DNA from 3 places in the Streptomyces sp. NPDC026301 genome. Region 3 is predicted to be linked to each of the others. Evidence: riboswitches for the same ligand, from Rfam matches in the RefSeq annotation. Region 3 holds a riboswitch; each other region holds the start of a gene.
The links. Region 3 has a riboswitch for cyclic di-AMP ahead of ACZ4MH_RS26795 (M23 family metallopeptidase). Riboswitches for the same ligand answer to the same signal wherever they lie in the genome.
Positions count from the first base shown of each region.

Region 1: another riboswitch for cyclic di-AMP. It lies ahead of ACZ4MH_RS10500 (C40 family peptidase); the one in region 3 lies ahead of ACZ4MH_RS26795 (M23 family metallopeptidase).
Region 2: another riboswitch for cyclic di-AMP. It lies ahead of ACZ4MH_RS25300 (M23 family metallopeptidase); the one in region 3 lies ahead of ACZ4MH_RS26795 (M23 family metallopeptidase).

Region 1 is NZ_JBVHPN010000005.1:176,447-180,892, forward strand. Features, by position in the region: gene pcrA (DNA helicase PcrA) at 1-1,347, opposite strand, end outside; cyclic di-AMP (ydaO/yuaA leader) riboswitch at 1,639-1,818, shown strand; gene ACZ4MH_RS10500 (C40 family peptidase) at 1,827-3,008, shown strand; gene ACZ4MH_RS10505 (hypothetical protein) at 3,096-3,449, opposite strand; gene ACZ4MH_RS10510 (alpha/beta fold hydrolase) at 3,893-4,446, opposite strand, start outside.
Region 2 is NZ_JBVHPN010000015.1:72,226-76,671, reverse strand. Features, by position in the region: gene ACZ4MH_RS25310 (M16 family metallopeptidase) at 1-635, shown strand, start outside; gene ACZ4MH_RS25305 (M16 family metallopeptidase) at 656-2,023, shown strand; cyclic di-AMP (ydaO/yuaA leader) riboswitch at 2,368-2,525, shown strand; gene ACZ4MH_RS25300 (M23 family metallopeptidase) at 2,538-3,371, shown strand; gene ACZ4MH_RS25295 (GntR family transcriptional regulator) at 3,636-4,334, shown strand.
Region 3 is NZ_JBVHPN010000017.1:21,320-25,765, reverse strand. Features, by position in the region: gene ACZ4MH_RS26805 (PP2C family protein-serine/threonine phosphatase) at 1-1,070, shown strand, start outside; gene ACZ4MH_RS26800 (DUF2332 domain-containing protein) at 1,050-2,099, opposite strand; cyclic di-AMP (ydaO/yuaA leader) riboswitch at 2,375-2,517, shown strand; gene ACZ4MH_RS26795 (M23 family metallopeptidase) at 2,529-3,707, shown strand; gene ACZ4MH_RS26790 (VOC family protein) at 4,177-4,446, shown strand, end outside.

The sequences.
Region 1 (4,446 bases), on a different contig from region 3:
CACGCCGCCGACGACCTTGTACGGCAGCCCGACCCGGATGAAGACTTCCTCGAAGACACGGGACTGGGCGTTCGTACGATAGAAGATCGCGACGTCGCCGGCCCTGGTCTCGCCCGCGTCCGTCAGCCGGTCGATCTCGTCGGCGACGAACTGCGCCTCGTCGTGCTCGGTGTCGGCGACATAGCCGGTGATCTTCGGGCCCGTGCCGGCGTCCGTCCAGAGGTTCTTCGGGCGGCGGTTCTCGTTGCGCTCGATGACGGCGTTGGCGGCCGAGAGGATCGTCTGCGTGGAGCGGTAGTTCTGCTCCAGCAGGATCGTGGTCGCGTTCGGGTAGTCCTCCTCGAACTGGAGGATGTTCCTGATCGTGGCGCCGCGGAAGGCGTAGATCGACTGGTCGGCGTCGCCCACGACGCACAGCTCGGCGGCGGGCACCTCGGGCGTCCCGGGGCCTACCAGCTCGCGCACGAGGGTGTACTGGGCGTGGTTCGTGTCCTGGTACTCGTCGACCAGCACGTGCCGGAAGCGGCGGCGGTAGTGGTCCGCGACGTCCGGGAACGCCTGCAGCAGATTCACCGTCGTCATGATGATGTCGTCGAAGTCCAGGGCGTTGGCCTCGCGCAGCCGCGCCTGGTACATCGCATACGCCTCGGCGAGGGTCTTCTCGAAGCCGTCGGCGGCCGTCCCGGCGAAGTCCTCGTGATCGATGAGCTCGTTCTTGAGATTGGAGACCTTGGCGCTGAAGGACTTGGGCGGGAAGCGCTTGGGGTCGAGGTCCAGGTCGCGGCAGACCAGGGCCATCAGGCGCTTGGAGTCGGCGGCGTCGTAGATCGAGAACGACGACGTGAAGCCCAGCTTCTTGGACTCGCGGCGCAGGATGCGCACGCAGGCGCTGTGGAAGGTGGACACCCACATGGCGTTGGCGCGCGGGCCGACCAGCTCCTCCACGCGCTCCTTCATCTCGCCCGCGGCCTTGTTCGTGAACGTGATCGCGAGGACCTGGCCGGGGTGGACGCCGCGCGCGCCGAGCAGATGCGCGATGCGGTGCGTGAGGACGCGGGTCTTGCCGGAGCCGGCGCCCGCGACGATGAGCAGCGGCGCGCCCGTGTGCACGACGGCGGCCTTCTGCTCGTCGTTCAGCCCCTCCAGCAGCGCGGCCGGGTCCACTGCGGGGCGGGCGGCGCCGTCGCGGTAGTACGCGTCCCGCTGCACGGGCGCGTCGAAGCGGCCGCCGAAGAGGTCGTGCGGCACCTCCTCCGCTGCCGGACGGTCCTCGTCCTCGGGAGGCGGCGGCTCCTCGTCCTTGGAATCGAGGTCCGCCAGGAAGCTGTCGTCAAAGAGGCTGCTCATCGCCCACCGAGTCTAGGCCGCCCCACCGACAACCCGGCCCCGGCCGCGAAATTCCGGGGATTACGGGGGTGCGGAGAATACGGCACGAGGCGGGCGGTCACGGGCAGAGAACGGCACCGGACAGTGCGTGGTCGGAACCGGTCCGGCATCGACCCGGACACGACGAGATCACGAAAAGGTTTCGGGCATATCGAACATCAGCCTTCACAGAAGTCACACGAGTTGGCTACCGTGCCGACCGGGCAGCCCGCCCCACCGCCCGGCGAAAGCGCCGGCACGGGCCGCCCCGCCGAGTCCGTACCGCCGCACCCAGGGCGGGCCGGAGCCGGGGACCCACACGCACGACCGGGGTGAATCGGCCGGCACGGAGCGATCCGTACGGCCGTAGGGCACCTTCCGTAGTACGGCCGCAGCGATGCGGCACGCGCCCGAACCCGACAGCTAACCCGGTAGGCGGTCCACGGAAGGAGTCGCCGGCCTTGGCGTCTCATCGCAAGCCGCGCACCCGCATCCTCGCCGTGCCCGCGCACCGCCGTACGGCGGCCGGGCTCACCACCGCGGCGCTCGCCTCCGTCACGCTGCTCACCCAGAGCGCGGACGCGGCACCCAGAAACCCCAAGCCCTCCATAGAAGAGGTCAAGAAGAAGGTCGACGGCCTGTACCGGCAGGCCGAGGTCGCCACCCAGAAGTACAACGCCGCCAAGGAGCGCGCCGGCACGCAGCGCGAGAAGGTGGACGGGCTGCGCGAGGCCGCGGCCCAGCGGACCGAGAAGATGAACGAGGCCCGGCGCGAGCTGGGCACCTTCGCCTCCGCGCAGTACCGCTCCGGCGGGCTGAGCCCGACCGCCCAGCTGATGCTGGCCCGGGACCCGCAGCAGTTCGTGGACCGCAACCACCTGATGGAGCGGCTCACCGGCCGCCAGCAGGAGGCGGTCGCCGACTACCAGGACCAGCAGGCGCAGGCCGCGCGCAAGCGGGCGCAGGCGACCCGGAGCCTGGAGGAGCTGCAGAAGTCCCAGGAGTCACTGAAGACGTCCAAGCGGGACGTCCAGGACAAGCTGACCGAGGCCCGGCAGCTGCTGTCCCGGCTGACCGCGCAGGAGAAGGCGCGGCTGGCGGAGCTGGACCGCAAGAAGAAGGCCGAGGCGCAGCGCAAGGCCGAGCGGCTGGCGCGGGAGCAGGCCGAGCGCGAGCAGCGGGAGCACCAGGACGACGGATCGGGCGGTACGGACGGCGGGTCCGGGACCGGCTCCGGGGGTGATACCGGGTCCGGTACGGGGTCGGGCTCCGGGGTGCCCGATGGTGCGTACGCAACCAAGGCGGAGAAGGCGCTCACCTTCGCCCGCGCGCAGCTGGGCAAGCCGTACGTGTGGGGCGCGACCGGCCCCACGTCGTACGACTGCTCAGGGCTGACCCAGGCGGCGTGGAAGGCGGCGGGCGTCTCGCTGCCGCGGACGACCTGGGACCAGGTGAAGACCGGCACGCGGGTCGCGACGAAGGACCTTCACCCCGGTGACCTGGTGTTCTTCTACGACGACATCAGCCACGTCGGGATGTACATCGGCGACGGCAAGATGATCCACGCGCCGAAGCCGGGCGCGAGCGTCCGCGTGGAGTCGATCTACTACATGCCGATCTACGGGAGCGTACGGCCGGCCTGAGCGGCACATGCCCGGAAACGACGAACCGCGCGACCGCCCCGGAGAACGAGGCAGTCGCGCGGTTCGTCGCGCCGAAGGTGGGGCGGCTCAGGTCCAGAGCAGCGCGATGAAGATGTTGACGACCGTGAGCAGGCCGACGAGCCCGAAGAGCGGCTTCTCCACCTTCTCCTCGTCACGCTTCACGTAGACCAGGCCCAGGATCACGATCAGGACGGCGAGCTTGACGCCGATCTTGATGTTGTTGACCGAGTAGTCCTGCATCTGGTTCAGGCCGACCAGGATGACGCCGGTCACCAGCATCGTGATCGCGCCGTGCAGCATCGCGGGCACGAAGCGGGCGGTGCCCGCGCCCATCGCCTTCATCTGCGTGAGGAAGCCGCCGAGCAGCGAAGCGATGCCGATGATGTGCAGCGCGACGAACACATTGATCACTACGTCCATAGTGGTCGATCGTAGCCCCGCCCCCGGCCCGGCCCTCGGGCAGGGCTGCCGTCGCTGCCCCGGCCCACCACCGGCCCGCCACCGGTCGGCACCTGCCGGTATCCGTCACCCCGTGGCCGAAAGCGAGCAATCCATGGCAGCGGAATGGACAAATACCGGCATTGCCCCGCCTCATGCCCGCCGGCAGGTTTAGCGTCCTCACCCAGGCGGTCGGCTCCCCATCGCCGTCGGATCCGCCCCGACGGCCGTCGGCCGCCCCCGCCGAGGTACGGCGGCGGCCCGCTCCCCCTTGTTACGGACCGCCGCCGTACCGCCCCCGTACCGCTCCCCTGTGCTTTGCTGTCGCGAGGAGAAACACGGGATAACTGGCGCCACACCAGTAACGAAAAACGATCCAGTCATCAATCAATTCCGCCACGGAATTCCGACCGTACGGTCGGAATTCAATGCAGCCGCGGTACATGGCCGCTCACCACGAAGTCCCGCAGCAGGTCCATCGCCCGCCGCGGCGCCTCCCGGAAGACGCCGTGCCCCGCCTTGGCCAGTACGTGCAGCCGTACGTCCGTATGACTCAGCCGGTGCGCGAAGCGGCGGGCCGCCGACGCGGTCGCCACCGGGTCCTGCTCCCCCGCCAATATCATCGTCCGGCACGCGAGCCGGTCCAGCCCGCGCCAAGGGTCGAACTCCCGCGCCAGCACCATCCGGAAGTGGTCCAGCACATCGTCGTTCCAGCGCACCCGGCGCAGCCGGTCCGGGCCGGCCGGGTCCCCGCCCGGCTGCTGCGAGTACAGCGGCAGGCAGATCCGCTCCCACGCGTCGGTCATCTCGTCGCCCGTGTCGCCCGCCCAGTAGCGCAGCGCGACGTCCCGGGCCTCGGCCCCTCCCAGCCGTTCGAACATCTCCAGCCGTTCGTACGTGTCGCCGGGCATCACGCTGTCCAGCACCAGCCCCGCGAACCGGTCGGGGTGCCGGATGGCCGCCAGCAGCGCGACCCAGC
Region 2 (4,446 bases), on a different contig from region 3:
AGGAGGTGCCCTCGCGCGCCCTCATGGCGGCGTACCGGCTGCCGCACGACGGCACCCGTGAGGCTGATGCCGCGGACGTCGCGTTGACGATCCTGGGTGGCGGCGAGTCCTCCCGGCTCTACAACCGCCTGGTGCGCCGCGACCGCAGCGCCGTCGCGGCGGGCTTCGGCCTGCTGCGCCTGGCGGGCGCGCCCTCGCTGGGCTGGCTGGACGTGAAGACCTCGCACGGCGTCGAGGTGCCCGCCATCGAGCGGGCCGTCGACGAGGAGCTGAAGCGCTTCGCCGAGGAGGGCCCGACCGCCGAGGAGATGGAGCGCGCGCAGGCCCAGTTGGAGCGCGAGTGGCTGGACCGCCTGGAGACGGTCGCCGGGCGCGCGGACGAACTGGCCCGGTACGCGGTGCTGTTCGGCGACCCGCAGCTCGCGCTGAGCGCCGTACAGCGCGTTCTGGACATCACCCCGGACGAGGTGCAGGCGGTCGCCGCCGCCCGGCTGCGCCCCGACAACCGCGCGGTGCTGGTCTACGAGCCGACCCTGCCCGCCGGGGCCGAGGCCGCGGCCGCCGGGGAGCCGGAGCCCGCCGCGGCCGCCGTCCAGAACGACACCGAGACCAAGACCGAGGAGGCGGCCCAGTGACCGACGCCGTGACCCCGACCATGACCTTCCACCCGCAGCCGCAGGCCGGGCAGCCGAAGCCGTGGGCGTTCCCGGCCCCGGTGCGCGGCGCGCTCGGCAACGGCCTGACGGTGCTGCGCGCCGACCGCCCGGGCCAGCAGGTCGTGGCCGTCGAGATCAACCTCGTCGCGCCGCTGGACGCCGAGCCCGAGGGCCTGGACGGCGTCGCCACGATCATGGCGCGGGCGTTCTCCGAGGGAACCGACAAGCACGACGCCGAGGAGTTCGCCGCCGAGCTGGAGCGCTGCGGCGCCACGCTGGACGCGCACGCGGACCACCCCGGCCTCCGCGTCTCCCTGGAGGTGCCGGCCTCCCGCCTCGTGAAGGCGCTCGGCCTGCTCGCCGACGCCCTGCGCGCCCCGGCCTTCCCGGACAGCGAGGTCGAGCGCCTGGTGCGCAACCGCCTGGACGAGATCCCGCACGAGCTGGCCAACCCGGCCCGGCGCGCCGCGATGGCCCTCTCCAAGGAGCTGTTCCCGGCCACCTCCCGGATGTCCCGGCCGCGCCAGGGCACCGAGGAGACGGTGGCGCGCATCGACGCCGCCGCTGTCCGCGCCTTCTACGAGGCGCACGTACGCCCCGCCACGGCCACCGCCGTCATCGTCGGCGACTTCACCGGGGTGGACCTCGACGCGGCGCTGGAGGAGACCCTGGGCGCGTGGACCGGCTCCGCCGCCGAGCCGGTGGCCGCCTCCCCCATCACCGCCGACGACAGCGGCCGTGTGGTCATCGTCGACCGGCCCGGCGCCGTCCAGACGCAGCTGCTGATCGGCCGCATCGGCGCCGACCGGCACGACCGCGTCTGGCCCGCCCAGGTGCTCGGCACGTACTGCCTGGGCGGCACGCTCACCTCCCGCCTGGACCGCGTGCTGCGCGAGGAGAAGGGCTACACCTACGGCGTACGGGCCTTCGGGCAGGTGCTGCGCTCCTCCGGTGACGGCACGGGCGCGGCGATGCTGGCCATAAGCGGTTCGGTGGACACGGAGTCCACGGGTCCGGCGCTGGAGGACCTGTGGAAGGTGCTGCGGACGCTGGCCGCCGAGGGCCTGACCGACGCCGAGCGCGACGTGGCGGTGCAGAATCTGGTCGGCGTGGCGCCGCTGAAGTACGAGACGGCCGCCGCCGTCGCCGGGACGCTGGCCGACCAGGTCGAGCAGCACCTCCCCGACGACTTCCAGGCGGAGCTGTACCGGCGCATGGCCGAGACCGGCACGGTCGAGGCGACCGCCGCCGCGGTCAGCGCCTTCCCGGTGGACCGGCTCGTCACGGTCCTGGTGGGCGATGCCGCGCAGATCGCGGAGCCGGTGCGGAAGCTGGGCATCGGCGAGGTGTCGGTCGTCACGGGCTGACGCGGGGCGGGCCGGCGGCGGTCGCGGACCGGCGCCGTCCCGGGGCGGTTGCGGTGGTGAATTCGCCTGCGCGGTACGGCGGAAGGACGGGCCGGAACGCGTCGTACCGGTCCCGTCACTGGGTGTCTTGAACCGTGCCAACGCCGCTCACATAGCAGGACATAAAGGGTCCCGGGCCGCCAAAGCGGCCCGGGATCTTCGTTTTTGTCCGGAATGCTGTAGGTGGTTGCCTCCGCCCCGTGTGGCGTCCGGCACAAACTCTCGATTCTGTTTGCTGATCGCGAGATGTCCCCTTTAGCGTCGGTCCGGCTGTTCGTCAGAACTGCGCCGCGCCCGCGGCCGCCGGACAGTCATCGCCGAGTCCCCGTACGGCGCGAGCCAGGGGAGCCGGGGACCCACATGTCCCCTTGGGGTGAATCGGCGTCCTCTCCGGAGGCCGCCGTAGGAGACCTTCCTGCTCCGAACCCGTCAGCTAACCCGGTAGGCGAGAAGGAAGGAAAGGAGTGCGCCGGTCATGGCGTTCACCCGTGCCACCGGCAAGCACCGCCGCCCCGGCCGTGCTGCCCGGACCACCCGCAACATCGCCGGCATAGCCGCCGCGACCGGTGTCGTCGTGTCCATCGCCTCCCCGGCGCTGGCCGCCGCCGAGGACCCGGCCGCCACCGACACCGGCCTGACCCGCGCCATCGCCGACACCGGCGACCGGGTCGCCGACAACATCGTGGCCCAGGCCGACGCGCAGGAGGAGGCCGCCGAGGTCGCCGCCGCCCGTACGCAGGTCGAGGACGCCGCCGTCAAGAACGCCGAGGCCGCCAAGAAGAAGGCCCAGGAGGCTCAGCGCAAGGCCGCGGCCGAGGCGGCCGAGAAGAAGGCCGCCGCCAAGAAGAAGGCGGCGGAGAAGCGCGCCTCGCGCTCCGACGCCCGTACCACGCTCAGCGCCAGTGGCTTCGTCGCGCCGATCGCCGGCAGCTACGTCTCCACCCCGTACAAGGCGTCCAGCGGCCTGTGGTCCTCCGGCAGCCACACCGGCATCGACTTCCACGCCGCCTCCGGCACCGCCGTCCACGCCGTCGGCGCGGGCACGGTCGTCGAGGCCGGCTGGGGCGGCGCGTACGGCAACAACATCGTCCTCAAGATGAACGACGGCACCTACACCCAGTACGGCCACCTGTCGTCCATCGGCGTCTCCGTGGGCCAGCGGGTCTCCGCGAACCAGCAGATCGCGCTGTCCGGCAACACCGGCAACACCACCGGCCCGCACCTGCACTTCGAGGCGCGCACCGGCCCGGAGTACGGCTCGGACATCGACCCGATCGCGTACCTGCGTTCGCACGGCGTCAGCGTCTGAGGGACCCGAGCCTCTGAGGGGCCGCGCACCGTACGGCGTTCCCCGTGTACCACCCGAAGCCCCGGCCCCCGGCCGGGGCTTCGGCGTCTCCGTATGCGCTCCCGTTGCGCTCCCGTCCCCGCCTCCCCGGAACTCCCGCCCATTGGCCAAAAAATATCCATGAATTCGTGACGGCCATCGGAAATGCCGGTCCGGTGTCATAGAGTCACGGAAAAGGCGCCGCCCGGACGGCGTTTCCAGAGGATTACGGCGGAGGCACGGACGATGCGAGGGAACATTTCGGCGCATGCGGTCTGCACGGCGATTCGCGACGACATCGTCTCCGGAACGTTCCCGCCCGGCTCCCGGCTGATCGAGGAACTGCTCGCGTCCCGGTACGGCGTCTCCCGCGTCCCCGTACGCGAAGCGCTGCGCACGCTGGAGTCCGAGGGGTTCGTCACCACGCGGCGGCACGCGGGCGCGTGTGTGGCCGAGCCGACCGAGCAGGAGGCCGCCGACCTCCTGGACATCCGCCTCCTCCTGGAGCCCCTGGGCGCCGCCCGCGCCGCGGCCCGCCGCTCGGCCGCCCATCTGAAGGTACTGCGCGGCCTGGTCCGCCTGGGGCGTGCGAGGGCCCGCCACGGCAGCGCCGCCGACCTGCGGCAACTGGACTGCTGGTTCCACGAGACGCTCGCCCAGGCGTCCGGCAGCGCGAGCATGACGGCGCTGCTCACCCAGCTGCGCCGCAAGATCGACTGGGTGTACGCGATCGACCTGGACCAGCCGTCGCCCGGTGAGGCGGACCGGTCCTGGCAGGAGCACGGCGCGATCGTGGACGCGGTGGCGCGCGGCGACGCCGAGCGCGCCCGCGCACTGACCGCCGCCCATGTGGAGCACGCGCTGCCCGCCCACCGGCTGCGCCGTCCGGCGCCGGCGGTGAGGGAAGTGAAACGGTCCGTAAACACGGCGCGCGTCCGGAATTAACACCGCTGCCGTATACAACTCCTGGGGAATTCCGTACCCCTGCTCCGCCGTGCCCGAATTACTTTTGCGTGGGCCCGATTGTGCGTACCTGATTGCGTGCGCCCGAATGTCT
Region 3 (4,446 bases):
CGGTCAGCCGCCGGCTGGTCTGCTGGCTGCCCGCTGTGCTCCTGATCGGCGGGCTGGCCTTCGACCTCCTGACGCCGACCCGGTACACCGCCGCGCCGTTCTTCTCGGCGGCGCCGCTGGTCGCCGCGCCGCTGTACTCGCTGCGGAACACGGCGCTGGTCAGCGTCCTGTCCGTACTGGCGGAGCTGGGCGTGGCCGTCTTCCACGGCCGGACCGGCGGCTACGAGTCGTACACCGAAGCGGTGACGGTCCTGGTCGTCGCCCTCCTGGCGCTCGGTATCAACAGGGCCGTGCGGATGACCGACGCCCGGCTCGCCTCCGTGCGCGACGTGGCGGAGGCCGCCCAGCGGGCCGTACTGCCGCTGCCGCCGGACCGCATCAGCGGGCTCGACGTCGCCGCGCGGTACGAAGCGGCGCAGGCGGATGCCCGTATCGGGGGCGATCTGTACGCCGTGCAGGACACCCCGCACGGCGTACGGCTCATCGTCGGCGACGTGCGGGGCAAGGGCCTGGAGGCGGTGGAGGCCGCCGTGATCGTCATCGGCGCCTTCCGGGAGGCCGCGGAGCAGGAGGCCACGCTGGAGGCGGTGGCGGGGCGGCTGGAGCGGGCGCTGCAGCGCGAGGGGAGCCGGCGGGCGGGGCTGGACCAGTTCGAGGGGTTCACCACGGCGGTGCTCGCCGAGGTGCCGTCCGAGCATCGCGGCGTGCTGCGGGTGCTGAACCGCGGCCATCCGGCGCCGCTGCTGCTGTGCGCGGACGGCACGCTGCGCGAGCTGGAGCCGCGGGCCCCGGCGCTGCCGCTCGGGCTGAGCGAGGTCGCGGGCTGGCCGGACCGGGCCGACCAGGCCGATTTCCCGCCCGGCGCGATGCTGCTGCTGTTCACCGACGGGGTGACCGAGGCGCGGGACAGCGGGGGCGTGTTCTACCAGCCGGCGGTCCGGCTGGCCGGCCGGCTGTTCACCGGTCCCGACGCGCTGCTGGACGCCCTGGTGGACGACGTGGCACGGCACACGGGAGGGGAGACGGCGGACGACATGGCCCTGCTGGCGCTACGAAGACCGGAGGGGTAGGGACGGTGCCTCCTCCAGCCACTGCACGCTCTGTCCGTGCTGGCCCGTGAGGGCGACCGGGTGGCCGTCGAGCGCGAGGGTGAGCTGGTGCGCGTCGGCGGGGCGCGGTCCGGGCAGCCACGGCAGCACGCTGTGGTGCTCGTTGGAGACCCAGTGCCCGGCCCGGTCCACCAGGACCGACCGTACGACCCGGGCGAACTCCTCGCGGCGCTCCAGCGGCAGATACGTCAGCACGGCCGTGTGGAAGACCACCAGCGTCGCGTCGCGCGGCGCCCGCGCGGCCAGCGCGGGCAGCTCGTCCAGGAGGTCGCCGCGCACGAGCGGAGCCGGCGGTGCCTGCCGTACGGCCTCGATGGCGTCGCGCTGACGCCGCTGACGTTCCGCCGCATCGGGCGTCGACCCGGGCCAGATCAGCGCCTGGAGCCAGCGCACGTCGTCGGCGTCGGCCACGTCGAGCGGGTTCAGGTCGATCCCCGCCCGCCAGGCGATCCGGGGCAGCCCGGTCGGTACCGGCGTGCCCGGGGACGTACGGCAGGAAAAGACGACCGGGCTGTCCGGAGCGCCGAACTCCGGTCCGTCGTCGTAGCGATAGCGGTACCGGTCCGGGTGCAGGCACAGCCCGGCCGACGCGCCGACCTCCAGGAGCGCGAGCGGCTGGGGGAGCCGGGCGAGGAGCGGCAGCAGTGTGGCGCAGCGCGCGGGTTCGTTGGTCTGCGTGAGCCGCCGCATCATGACGTCGCGTACGTCGTCCCAGTGCCGGATCGTCCACTCGCGCCACGTGCGGTACGCGAAGTCGCCGCGCGGCCCCTGGTCGGCGTGCGGGCCGTCGAGGTAACGGACGGCGGCGAGCAGGAGATTGGGCTGCTGCTTGTTGCCGGGCGGCAGGGAGGCGCCCAGGAAGTCGCAGAATTCCGGGTCCTGGCTGATGCGGGCGGTCAGCTCCTCATGCGCTTCGGACTCGCCCCGCGCCTGCTGCCACGAGAACTCCGCGTACCGATCCGCCACTGCCTGCGCGCTGTTGACGACCATGATCAGACGTTACTGCTCTCACTGTACGTAATCGCTGCGCACCCCTCCGCATAACAACTGACAAACGATCAGTCCGCTACGGGTTTCCGATGCCCGGTCAACTCGCCCCCATTTGGTCATGACTGGTGGCATAAGTCCAGCTCAGCGGGCGTACGGATTCCGGGGAACGCTTGGAATCCGGCCGTCCCGTCCATTACTGTCCGATAACGCAGCGCGGTCGGACCAGCCGTCGCAAGAGGCGGCACCGCGCGGCCGACGCCGAATCCCATAAGCGCACTTCACCACCGCACCACCTGCCCAGGGAACCGGGGAACCACCACCTTGGGGTGAATCGGACGACTCCCCCCGGAGCCGCCCGTAGGAGACCTTCCTGCTCCGAACCCGTCAGCTAACCCGGTAGGCGAGAAGGAAGGAAAGGAGTGCGCCCCCGTGGCGTCCAACAAGCCTGCCCCCGACCCGTCTCCCGGGTCCCCGCACCTCGCGCACGACTCGTACCGCACCCACGATGCGTACGCGGCGCACGGCACCCACGAGTCCCCCAGGACGCACGCCGAGCCGGCGCCCGCCGACACCGCCACCTTCCCCGCCGTGAGCGATCCGGGTGCGGCGGGCGGCCCGTGGGAGGAGTGGAACCCCACCGAGGAGTCCGTACGCCCCGTACGCGGCCGGCACCGCGTGGCCAAGCAGCGCGGCGGCGGCCTCGCCCGCAGCAGTACGGTCCTGGGCGTCGGCGTCATCGCGGCGGTCGGCGCGGGCGGCATGGCCTCCGCGCAGGGCAAGCCGCAGGTCTCCATATCCATGCCCGACCTGGGCAGCATGGCCGAACACGTATCCGAGAAACTCCCCGCGGCGGAGAGCCTGCCGGGCATCGGCGGTCTGGTCTCCCACGACTCCTCCGGTACGGGCGCGGACGGTGCGCAGGGCGGCCCGTTCACCCGGGCGGGCGGCGGCGAGTCCGCGCAGGGCGGCGGCGAGGCGCTCCGCGCCCGCATCCTGGAGCAGGCCGAACAGGCGCAGAGCTCCGCCGACCAGGAGGCCCGCGAGACCGCCGAACAGGCCGCGGTCCAGCAGGCCGAGGCGGACGCGGCCGAGCGCCAGAAGCACGCCGAGAGCGCGAAGAAGAAGGCCGCGGCGGAAGCCAAGGCCAAGGCCGAGGAAGAGGCGCGCAAGAAGGCGGCCGCCGCCCGCGCCGCCGAGCTCGCCGAACTGGCCAAGAGCTACACCCTCCCGGTCTCCTCTTTCACCATCACCGCCACCTTCGGACAGGGCGGCGACCGCTGGGCCGCCGACCACACAGGGCTGGACTTCGCCGCCCCGACCGGTACCCCGGCCAAGGCCGTGCACGGCGGCACGATCACGCAGGCCGGCTGGGCGGGCTCGTACGGCTACCGCATCGTCGTCACCCTCGACGACGGCACCGAGCTCTGGTACTGCCACCTCTCCTCGATGGTGAAGACCTCGGGCAAGGTGAACGCCGGCGACGTCATCGGCCGGGTCGGCGCCACTGGCAATGTCACGGGCCCGCACCTCCACCTGGAGGTCCGCCCGAGCCCGGACACGCCGGTCGACCCGATGCCGTGGCTGCGCGACCACGGGCTGAAGGTCTGACGACGACGCCTGACGACGACGCCTGACGACGACGCCTGACGACGACGTCTGATGACGACGTCTGATGACGACGATGGCGTGAAGGTCTGAGAACGCCCGCTCTCCGGGGTCGCCTTCGGGGTCGTCTTCGGGCGCGCCTTCGGGCCATCCTCCGCCCGCCGGGCTTCCGTCCGCCCGTCCGGGGCACTTGTCCGCCGTCGCCGCCGCCTCGTGCGCCCCGCTCCGCCGCGACCGGGAACCGGGCGTACTAGCAGGAGGGGAGAGGCGGTGGCCGACGGCCGGGTCTCCGCGTAGCGCGGGCCCGCACACCACGGCGGCCCTGATGGCCACCCGCACACCGCGGGGGCCATCGGGCCGCCGGGCGTATCTTCGGCCGTCCGGCGAGCGCAACCCATCCCGCTCCCGCAGAATGAACGGGCCCCCGCCACCGCGCCCCAAGAAGAACGGCGCCGAGCCAAGGACGGCCCCAGTGGAGTGGACCCTCGAAGTTGTCACCGTCCCCGTCACCGACCAGGACCGTGCGAAGCGCTTCTACGAAGAACAGTGCGGCTTCAAGGCCGACGTGGACTCGCAAGTCGCCGAAGGGGTACGGATCATCCAGCTGACCCCGCCCGGTTCGCGCTGCTCGATCGCCCTCATCCAGGGCCTGCCGCCGGCACCCGGCCAGTCCGCCATGGCCCCGGGCTCGCTCCAGGGCCTGCAGCTGTGCGTGGTGGACATCGAAGCGGCCCACGCGGAG